Regions from separate parts of the Streptomyces sp. NPDC053079 genome, predicted to be linked through region 3. Evidence: riboswitches for the same ligand, from Rfam matches in the RefSeq annotation. Region 3 holds a riboswitch; each other region holds the start of a gene.

Region 1 (3,264 bases), on a different contig from region 3:
ACCTGGGCGGGCAGGCCCGCCATCAGTACGTCCACCTCGTCGGCCAGGCGCTGCGGCGAGATCGTCGCGAGGGAGGCGGCGGTGGGGGCGGCGCCGAGCCGGGCGGCGAGGGTCTGTGCGACGTCCCTCGCGAGGGCGGGGGTGACGTAGAGGCCCGGTACGGACTGGGTGATGGCCCGTCGGAAGAGGCCGGCGGCCCGGGGTGCCGCCAGCAGGGTGGCGATGGAGCCCGCTCCGGCGGACTGCCCGCAGAGGGTGACCCGGTCGGGGTTGCCGCCGAAGCGGGCGATGTTCTGCCGCACCCATTCCAGGGCCGCGATCTGGTCGAGCAGGGCGCGGTTGGCGGGGGCGTCGGCGAGCTGGGCGAGGCCCTCGGCGCCCACCCGGTAGTTGACGGTGACCACGACCAAGCCGTGCCGGGCTATGTGCGCGGCGTCGTACAGGGGGTCGTTCGTGGCGCCGGAGACGTAGCCGCCGCCCGGAATCCACACCAGGACCGGCAGCCCTGACCCGCCGGGGTCCGGGGTCCAGACGTTCAGGGTGAGCCAGTCGGTGCCCGGTATGTCTCCGGGGGCACGGAAGGGCCCGGACTGCGGGGGCGGCGGCCCGAACTCCACGGCCTCCCTGACGCCGTCCCAGGCCGGGGGCGGCTGGGGTGCGGCGAAGCGCAGCCCGCCCACCGGTGGCCGGGCGTAGGGAATGCCGCGGAAGACCGCGAGTTGCTCCTCGGTCCGTCCCCGGACCGTGCCATGGACGGTGTGTGTCTCCACGCCGTTTCCGCTGGCCATCCGCGCCCCTTCCCGAAACCGCCGGACGGGCTGGATTCTGGGCCCGTCCGGCGTCCCGGGACAAGGGGGCCGCCGCTGAGCGGCTACTTCACGCGGCCGTACCAGACGCTGTTGGTCCAGATCTTCTCCAGCCGGACGGAGCCGCCGGGCTTGGGAGAGTGCCAGATCTTGTTGCTACCCGCGTAGATCCCCACGTGGTAGACGTTGCTGCCGGAGTGGAAGAAGACGAGGTCACCGACCTGACGCGAGCCGCTGGACAGGTGCCGGGTGGAGTTGTACTGGCTCTGGGCGGTGCGCGGGAGGTTCTTGCCGACCTTCTTGAACGAGTAGAGCGTCAGGCCCGAGCAGTCGAACCGGTTCGGTCCCGTGGCGCCGTACTGGTAGGGCGAGCCCTTCTTGGAGGCCGCGACCTTCAGTGCCTGCTCGCCCGAGGTCGCCGCCTGGGCGCCGGTGGCGAGGCCGGGGATGAGCACCGATGCCGCGAGCATGGCGGCGGTGAGGGCCGACGCGGTGCCGGCCCGGGAAGCGAGTGCAGGTATGCGAGGAAACGCAGACATGCCAAAGCCCTTCGGCATCCGCCTACGAAAGATGACCTGTCGGGTTCGGGCTGCGAAGTTGCCCGGCCACGCATGTGGCTTCACCCCAAGGACCACCGCTTTCATGGTCCGTTACCGCTTGGGTCTCCCGCTCCTGCCGATTCATCATTCGATTCCGCACCCGGTGCGGCGGCAGGACTCGGCGTCCGCCCGGGTCGCCCGCCTCGGTGACGGGATCTTGTGTTCGGTGAGAGATCCTGCACCATCAATCGCTCAAATTCGGCGCCGAAACGGTCATCTGTGAACTTCTTCACTTCGGGGTCACACGCGGAACCGCACCCCCTCCACCACCCGCCGTCTGCGCCTAAACCCGTGTCCCGAGGGGCACTTGAAGCACGGAAGCCCAGGCTCCGCACTGCTCGGTCAGCACGGCTGCCGCCAGGCGTCCAGCTCGAGCTTCTTCTTCATCGAGCTCAGCCCCAGCCGCTTCGCGGTGCCGCAGAACTCCCCCGTCGACAGGTCGTATTCGACATGGAAGACCGCTTTGTTCTGTTTCACGAACGGCGTGAGCTTCTCGCACTCCCCGTACTGCGCGCACTGTTCGTTGACCGCGAAATCGAAGTCCCGTACCAGCTCGGGGATCTGCTCAAGATCGTTCTTCAAACCGATGGCCAGCCCGCGCTCATGAGCCAGCTTCACCAGCATCCGGTTGAACGCCAGCTGATCCGCGGCCGAGAGCGGGAATCCGGTGCGATTGCGAAACCCCTCGGTCAGATCGGGTTCCACCGCGTCGAAACCCTTTTGCCGGCACATGTCGATGCGGGCGGCCATGAGGGGCCGCAAGTCGTCGAGACGGCGGATGTCCAGCCATTTCTCACCGTCCCAGCCCTTGTTGTTCCTGCCGAGCAGGGCTTTGGGAAAACGCGCGTGATCCGGCCGGAAATCCTCCCAGGCCCCGGCGTTGATGTAACAGATCACTTTGCGGCCCCGGGCGTGCAATCGCGCCACCGTTTCGGCGGAGTTCTCGAAACCGTCGATGTCGTAGACGGGGACGTCCACGGAGGTGTCGACCTGTCCGCCGAGCTGCCACTGCCATCGGGTGCCCGGCCGCGGCTGCCAGCGCCGGGAGGCCGGCGGCGGGCTGCCGTCCGGCGCCGCCGTCATCCGGTCCACCGGGCTCTCCCCGCCCGGCTCCGCCCCCTCCTCCGACGGGCTCGAACAGGCCGCGAGGACGAGCAGGAGGACACCGAAGAGGCCCGCGCGGGCGCGCCGGCCGGTCACCGGGCCACCGGCAGCGGCGCGCTGCACCACGGGTTGGCCCCGGTCCCCGGCACCGCGCAGTGCACGCCGGCGCCCCGCGCCCCCGCGGTGCGGGCCACCTGCGCCTGCGCTCCCTCGGGCACGCCGTAGACGAGGTGGCAGAAGCGCCCGGGCGGATGGTCGGCCGTCCAGTCGGGCACCCCGGCCCGCCGGTAGTCCTCCCAGGCGCCTTCGAAGGTGACGAGGACGTCGGCGAAGGAGGCGTAGCCGGGGTCGGGGTGGGTGCCCGGGTTCAGGACGGCGGTGCGCGCGCCCAGCACCCGGGCGGTCATGACCAGCCACCGGTAGCGCGGTAGCAGTGCGGCGCCCTCGGCCGCCTGGTCGAAGAAGACCCCGTCCACGTCGTACCACCTGCGGTGCCGGCGGACGTCGGCGACCACCGCGCGGGGCGGGCGCCGGCCGTAGGCGGTGTCGACATAGCCCAGCAGCCGCACGCCCGCGCCGCGCAGCCGCCCGGCGGCAGCCCTGAAGTGCGGGTCGGGGCGGCTGCCGGGGCCGTCGGCGACGTTGAGCACGACCGCGTGCAGGCCGGGGGCGGCCGCCGTCAGCGCGGCCCATTCCCGTGGGTGCGCGGCCGGGTGCGCGTACAGCGGTACGAGCAGGCGCTGTCCGTCGTCCGG
Region 2 (3,264 bases), on a different contig from region 3:
GGGGGTGTAGCCGGCCTCCTTGATGGCCTCGAGGATGAGGTCGAGGGCCTCGCGGTTGGAGCCGAGGTTCGGGGCGAAGCCGCCCTCGTCGCCGAGGCCGGTGGACAGGCCGCGGCCCTTCAGCACCTTCTTGAGGGTGTGGTAGACCTCGGTGCCCCAGCGCAGGGCCTCGGAGAAGGACTCCGCGCCGATCGGCGCGATCATGAACTCCTGGATGTCCACGTTGGAGTCGGCGTGCGAGCCGCCGTTGAGGATGTTCATCATCGGAACGGGCAGCAGGTGCGCGTTCGGGCCGCCGAGGTAGCGGAACAGCGGCAGGTCGGACGCCTCGGAGGCGGCGTGCGCGACGGCCAGGGAGACGCCCAGGATGGCGTTGGCGCCGAGCGAGCCCTTGTTGTCGGTGGCGTCCAGGTCGAACATCGCCTGGTCGATCAGGCGCTGCTCGGTGGCGTCGTAGCCGACGAGCTCCGGGCCGATCTGCTCGATGACGGCGAGAACGGCCTTCTCGACGCCCTTGCCCAGGTAGCGGTTCGGGTCACCGTCGCGCAGCTCGATGGCCTCGAAGGCACCGGTGGAGGCGCCGGACGGCACGGCGGCACGGCCCGTGGAGCCGTCGTCGAGGCCGACCTCGACCTCGACCGTGGGGTTGCCTCGCGAGTCGAGGATCTCGCGAGCTACGACGACGTCGATGGACGGCACGAGGGTCTCCTTCGTGATGTGTCTGGAGTTCTGCAGCACGAGCCTAACGGGCCCCGGAGGCTGCGCCCGCCCTTGGACCTGCCACCGGACCGAAAATTGGCACAAAAGCCGAGATCACCGGATGAATGGGCGGGGAAAACGGCGGAGCCCCGCTCCGATGCGGCTCGGGGGGAAGTCGCATCGGAGCGGGGCGGTCCCGCGGATGAGCGCGGCGCTCAGCCGGTGATCAGCTGAGGTGCAGCTTCTGACCCGGGAAGATCAGGTCCGCGTTGTCGATGATGTCCTTGTTGCGGTCGTACAGCTTCTGCCAGCCGCCGTCGACCTTCTTGGCGTCGGCGATGGAGCCGAGGGTGTCGCCTTCCTTGACCTCGTACTCGCCGTCACCCTGCTTGACCGGCTTGGCGGGGGCGGCGTGCTTCGGCGCGGTCTGCTTCGGGGCGGCCGGGGCCTCCTCGGCGGTCTCCGCCTGCGGCTTGGCGTGCTTGGGCGCGGAGGGGCGCTCGGCACGGTCGGCGCGGCTCTTGGTGGAGGTCTCGCCCGCGGCGGAGGAGGAGGACTTCGTGGACTTCTTCTTCGCCACGGAGCCGGAGCCGGAGGTGTCGACGTTGGCCTTCGCGCCACCGGCGGTCAGGCCGCCCTCGCCGGCGCAGCCCCAGGCGCCCGGGCCCTGCATGGCGAGGAGACGCTCGGCGGTGGCGATCTGCTGGGCCTTGGTGGCCAGGTCGGCGCGCGAGGCGTACTGGGTGCCGCCGGCGGCCTTCCAGGAGGACTGCGAGAACTGCAGACCGCCGTAGTAGCCGTTGCCGGTGTTGATGTGCCAGTTCCCGGTGGACTCGCACTGGGCGACCTTGTCCCAGGTCGAAACGGAGGCGGCGTTGGCGGAGGTCGCGACCATCAGCGGGGCGGCCACGGCGACGCCGGTGACGCCGGCGAGCGTGACGATGCGGACGGCCTTGGACGGACGACGGTGCTTGCCCTTGGACATAAGTCGGTTTCCTCACCGACGCCTACGAGGTGAGCTGTCGGGTTCGGGCTGTGAGTTTGCCCGGCCCGGTGCGCGGTTGCGCTCCGGGCTTCACCCCAAGCCGTCCCGCTCCCCCGGCCGTGAGGCCGTCGGACCGGTCCGGCGCCTTACCTTGGTTCCCCCGCTCCTGCCAACGGCGCTTGCGCGACGACTACCCCGGCCGCCGGCAGGATTCGGCGTGGCGACCGTGGTGCTCGCGGTGGCGAGCGGTGACGACGTTAAACACAGCGGGCCGACGGGTTCAAACCCTACTTTTCAGCCACAGTTGCTGGAAGTTACCCACAGGAACCTCCTGTTTCCGCAGGTGAGAGGGGGTTTGGGAAGAACGGACGAGCGCCGTCCAGCCCAAAGTCAACGAGAGCCATGTCTCACTTTCGACTGGAACGGACATTCGCCCCGAACCCCCCGGCTACGGACGGATATCGAGCCGCTGACCAGGCTTGATGAGATCCGGATCGGTTCCGACAACTTTCTCGTTCTTCTGATAGATCGTCTGCCAACCACCGTTGACCGAGTGGTCCCGTGCGATGGCTGACAGGTTGTCACCGGGCTGCACGGTGTAGTCCGTCGCACCCGGTACGCCCGTCCGGGCGTCACCGCCGTCGCGCGAGGGGCGCTGCGGCTCGTCCGAACGCGGCGGCTCGGCGCGGTGCTTGCCCGTGCCGGGCTCCGCACTCGCGTCGTCGCCCGGCGTGCGCGGGGCGGTGGGCGCCGCGTCGGTGGGCGTGCCCGAGGGCGTGGCGGAGGGGGCGGCCGGGCCGGTGGAGGGTTCGGCCGAGGGGTCCTCGCGGTGCTTGCCGTCCGGCTGTCCGGGGGTCTGGCCCGCGGGGGTGGAGGGGTCCGCGGACGGGCTCGCGGCGGGGTCCGACGGAGCGGGCTTGCCGGGCGACTTGGACGCGTCGGGCGCGGGCTCGTCGGTGCCGGGCGCGCGGTCGGCGGGGGTCTTGTGCTCCGGCGTGGCGGGAGCGGAGCGCTCGGGCGCCGGCTTGCCGGTGGTCTCGGGCTCGGGGGTCTCGATGATGCGGCCGGGGTTCACATCGGGCGCCGGAGCGTCCTTCGACAGACCCGACTTGACGGCGCAACTGCGCCAGGCGTCGGGGCCCTCGGCGGCCAGGATCCGTTCGGCGACGGCTATCTGCTGCGACCTGCTGGCCAGGTCCGGGCGCGGCGCGTAGGAGATGCCGCCGTTCTGCTCCCACATCTGCTGGGTGAGCTGCAGGCCGCCGAAGAATCCGTTGCCGGTGTTGGCGCTCCACAGCTTGCCGCTCTCGCATTGGGCGACCTTGTCCCAGGTGCCCGTGTCCGCGGCCGTCGCCGCGGTCGCCGCCATCAGCGGCATCGCGATGCCCGCCCCCGTCACCCCCGCCGCGAGCACGATGGCGGGTATCTGACGGGGGCGGCGATGTCTTCCGTTCCCGAAGCGCATGGGGTGGCCCTCTCGTGTGGCGGCTGATGTGGTCGTCGAACATAGCGACGGGTCCGGGTCGTCACAAGCCGGTGTATCGGAGGTCACGCGAAGGTCACGCGGCCTGATAGGGCGT
Region 3 (3,264 bases):
GGGGACCCACACCCTGGACCCGTACGCGAAGCTCTTCTCCGAGCGCATCGTCATGCTCGGGACCCCCATCGACGACACGGCCGCCAACGATGTGATCGCGCAGCTGATGCACCTCGAGCACGCGGCGCCCGACCGGGCGATCTCCCTCTACATCAATTCCCCCGGCGGCTCCTTCGGGGCCATGTGCGCCGTCTACGACACGATGCGCTACATCCACTGCGACATCGAGACCATCTGCCTGGGCCAGGCGGCCTCGGCCGCCGCCGTCCTGATGGCGGCCGGCACCCCGGGCAGGCGCCTGGTGCTCCCGCACGCCCGGATGCTCATCCACCAGCCGTCCCTCGCCGAACCCGTCCAGGGCCAGCCCTCGGACCTGGCGCTGCAGGCCGATGAGCTGCTGCGGGTCCGCGACGGCCTGGTGGAGATGCTGGCGCTGCACACCGGGCAGGACGCCGGGCGCGTCCGGCGGGACATCGAGCGCGACACCTTCCTCGACGCCCAGGCGGCCGTGGCCTACGGCCTGGCCGACCGGGTCATCACCGACCGCCGGGCGCCCGCCGCGCCGGCCGGGGCGAGGTGAGGGGGATGCCGTCGGAGAAGTGGCCCCCGGAGCTGACCCCGCTGCCCGCCCTGACCCGCGCCGAGGGCGAGGTGATCGACCGCTATCTGGAAGTACTGGATCTCCTCGGACGGATCAACCCGGCTCGCACGCACGGCACGTACAGTGCGCTACGAGCCGCGCAGACGCTCGCGCTCGCGGCCGCCGGGCTGCGCGACGCGCTGACGGTCATGCACGAACGCGGCGAACGCGAGGTGTACGGGGGAACGCTGGCACGAGCGATGCGGGTCCTGGACGGCGAACGCCGGGCCAGGCGGGTGATGTTGCCGCCGGAGCCGCCGAACTGAGGAGCGGAAACATTCTGCCCCCGATCTCCTTCAGACAGCGGATGCGATCGTAGACGAGCCGCAGTGATCACTTCGGGCGGTGCGCGCACTCGACGCTCGAAGAGATCGCTTCGCCGCAGGTGACGAACTCACCAGGGAAAGGTCACCACCGTCAAATCGCCCCGCGTCCACCCGAATTGACCAGAGGTGACGAGCGTCACATATGGCGGGATCCACTCGGCGTGGGCGCCGGGACTGCGCCAAGATCCGTGCCGACGACAAGACCCCGCCACCGCGGCGGGGCGGTCCGGGCGGACGCCGAACCCTGCCGCCGCCGGGGCGACTGGTCGACATAAGTGCACCGGCAGGGATGGAGGACCCGAGCACGACGGGACGGCGGAGGCGCGACGACTGCCGTACGTCCCTTGGGGTGAAGCCGCTCACGCGGCCGGGCATTCTTCGCCTGCCCGAACCCGACAGGTCATCCTTCACAGGCGGCTGACGAAGGGTTTGGCATGGGCGCGCACAAACGTCCCTCAATGCTGTCCAGGACGGGGGCTCTGCCCCTGTCCGTGAAATCCGCCCTGACTCTCGCGGCCGTCGGTGCCACGGTGCTGGCACCGGGCGCCACGAACGACGCGGAAGCCGCGACCATCTCCAACACGGCCCTGCAGATCGCGGCCTCGAAGGCGGGCTCCCCCTACCAGTGGGGCGCGACGGGGCCCTTCCGCTTCGACTGCTCCGGACTGACCCAGTACTCCTTCAAGCGGGCCGGCAAGCAGCTGCCGCGAACCGCACAGGACCAGTACAACCGCACCCGGCACATCCCCGGATTCTCCCGCACCCAGGGCGACCTGGTGTTCTTCCACGGCCGCGGCGGCGTCTACCACGTGGGGATATACGCCGGGAACAACAGGATCTGGCACGCCCCCAAGACCGGATCGGTCGTCCGCCTGGAGCGCATCTGGACGCGTAGCGTCTCCTACGGCCGCGTGAACGGCTGACCGCCGCGCGGGGCCCCGGCCGCCCGGTGTCACCCACCCATCGCGCCGGACCCGCCCACGCCGCACCCGAAGCGCCGGGCACACCTCCCGTGGCAGCGGACCCGACTGCCTTCCCGGTGCCCCACCGGCACCCGCGACACCTGTGAACCCACCGGTTCAGCAGCGCGCTCCACGAGAGCGCCGGGCCGGGCGGACCCCCGCCCGGCCCTCCGCGCGCTGCCGGTTCAGCGGACCGGCACCGTCCACGGCATACGGATCCACACGGTCTTGCCGCCGTCCTCGGTCGGCGTGACACAGAGCCTGCCGCCGTGCTCGGCGGTGAGGCAGCGAATGATCACCAGGCCGCGCCCGTTGTCCTGCCGGCCGGCGGCCGACAGCCGCCGGGGGCGGCAGGGGTGGCTGTCCGTGACCCCGATCCGCAGCTGCTCGCCCCGTTCGAGGCGGACGTCCACCGTGAAGGTGGGCGACTGGCCGTGGGTGTGCTGCACGGCATTGGTGGCCAGCTCGGAGACGATCAGCCGGATGGCGTCGCCCGCGTCCGTACCGGCCGGCAGGCCCCATTCCGTGAGCACGTCCATGACATAGCGGCGGGCCGCGGAGACCGAGGCGGGGCCGCTCGGCAGAGTGACGGTTGCTTCCTGGTGGTCTGCCATGGCGCTGTCCCTTTCCACCGGTGCCGGACTTCGACGCGCGGCGTGCGGTGAAGTCGGGACGGCCCCGGACGGCTCTTCGCGACAGAGTGCCACTGTTCACGGGTGCGATGGGTGCGATCCACCGGATTGTGGATATATCTGTCGCTCAAAGCGGTGAACTCTGCTACGAGAGACCGGATTTGGACGGCAGACTGGTCTATTGACTCTGACGAGTGGATTTGAGCGGCGGGGAGGAGAGCTGATGCGGAACGGACCCGCGGTGCGCCGCCGCAAACTCGGCGCGGAGCTGCGCCGGCAGCGCGAACTGACCGGGATGACGAGCCGGGAGGCGGCGGGAGCGGTCGGCTGGCACCAGTCGAAGGTGAGCCGGATCGAGACGGGCATCAGCGGAGTGAAACCCGCGGACGTGGCCCGGCTGCTCGATGTGTACAGCGTCTCGGACCCTGAGCTGAGGGCACTGCTGGGAGCGCTGTGCGGGGCGGGGTCCAGGGATGCGGAAGGGTCCCGGCGCGGCTGGTGGTACGCCTACCGCGATCTGCTGCCTTCGGCGTATCTCGACTTCATCAGCCTGGAGTCGGAGGCGTCCCACGCGCGGACGCTGGAGACCACGGTGGTGCCCGGCCTGCTGCAGACGCGGGAGTACGCCCGGGCCGTGACGCGGGCGGCGCTGGCCGACCCGCCGGAGGAACAGGTCGAGGAACTCGTACGGGTACGCATGGCCC

The links. A riboswitch is a leader RNA that binds a small molecule or an ion and turns the genes downstream of it on or off. The one in region 3 is predicted to bind cyclic di-AMP.
Positions count from the first base shown of each region.
Region 1: it holds a riboswitch for cyclic di-AMP, as region 3 does, so the genes downstream of both, ACIGXW_RS31030 (C40 family peptidase) here and ACIGXW_RS02780 (C40 family peptidase) in region 3, are expected to answer to the same signal.
Region 2: it holds a riboswitch for cyclic di-AMP, as region 3 does, so the genes downstream of both, ACIGXW_RS25660 (transglycosylase family protein) here and ACIGXW_RS02780 (C40 family peptidase) in region 3, are expected to answer to the same signal.

Region 1 is NZ_JBITZJ010000009.1:249,695-252,958, reverse strand. It holds gene ACIGXW_RS31035 (carboxylesterase/lipase family protein) at 1-788, opposite strand, end outside; gene ACIGXW_RS31030 (C40 family peptidase) at 872-1,345, opposite strand; cyclic di-AMP (ydaO/yuaA leader) riboswitch at 1,349-1,502, opposite strand; gene ACIGXW_RS31025 (endo alpha-1,4 polygalactosaminidase) at 1,748-2,635, opposite strand; gene ACIGXW_RS31020 (spherulation-specific family 4 protein) at 2,602-3,264, opposite strand, start outside.
Region 2 is NZ_JBITZJ010000007.1:82,313-85,576, forward strand. It holds gene eno (phosphopyruvate hydratase) at 1-699, opposite strand, end outside; gene ACIGXW_RS25660 (transglycosylase family protein) at 926-1,684, opposite strand; cyclic di-AMP (ydaO/yuaA leader) riboswitch at 1,689-1,838, opposite strand; gene ACIGXW_RS25665 (transglycosylase family protein) at 2,133-3,098, opposite strand; gene ACIGXW_RS25670 (cytochrome P450) at 3,264-3,264, opposite strand, start outside.
Region 3 is NZ_JBITZJ010000001.1:736,904-740,167, reverse strand. It holds gene ACIGXW_RS02790 (ATP-dependent Clp protease proteolytic subunit) at 1-580, shown strand, start outside; gene ACIGXW_RS02785 (hypothetical protein) at 586-906, shown strand; cyclic di-AMP (ydaO/yuaA leader) riboswitch at 1,192-1,397, shown strand; gene ACIGXW_RS02780 (C40 family peptidase) at 1,425-1,889, shown strand; gene ACIGXW_RS02775 (ATP-binding protein) at 2,114-2,542, opposite strand; gene ACIGXW_RS02770 (Scr1 family TA system antitoxin-like transcriptional regulator) at 2,784-3,264, shown strand, end outside.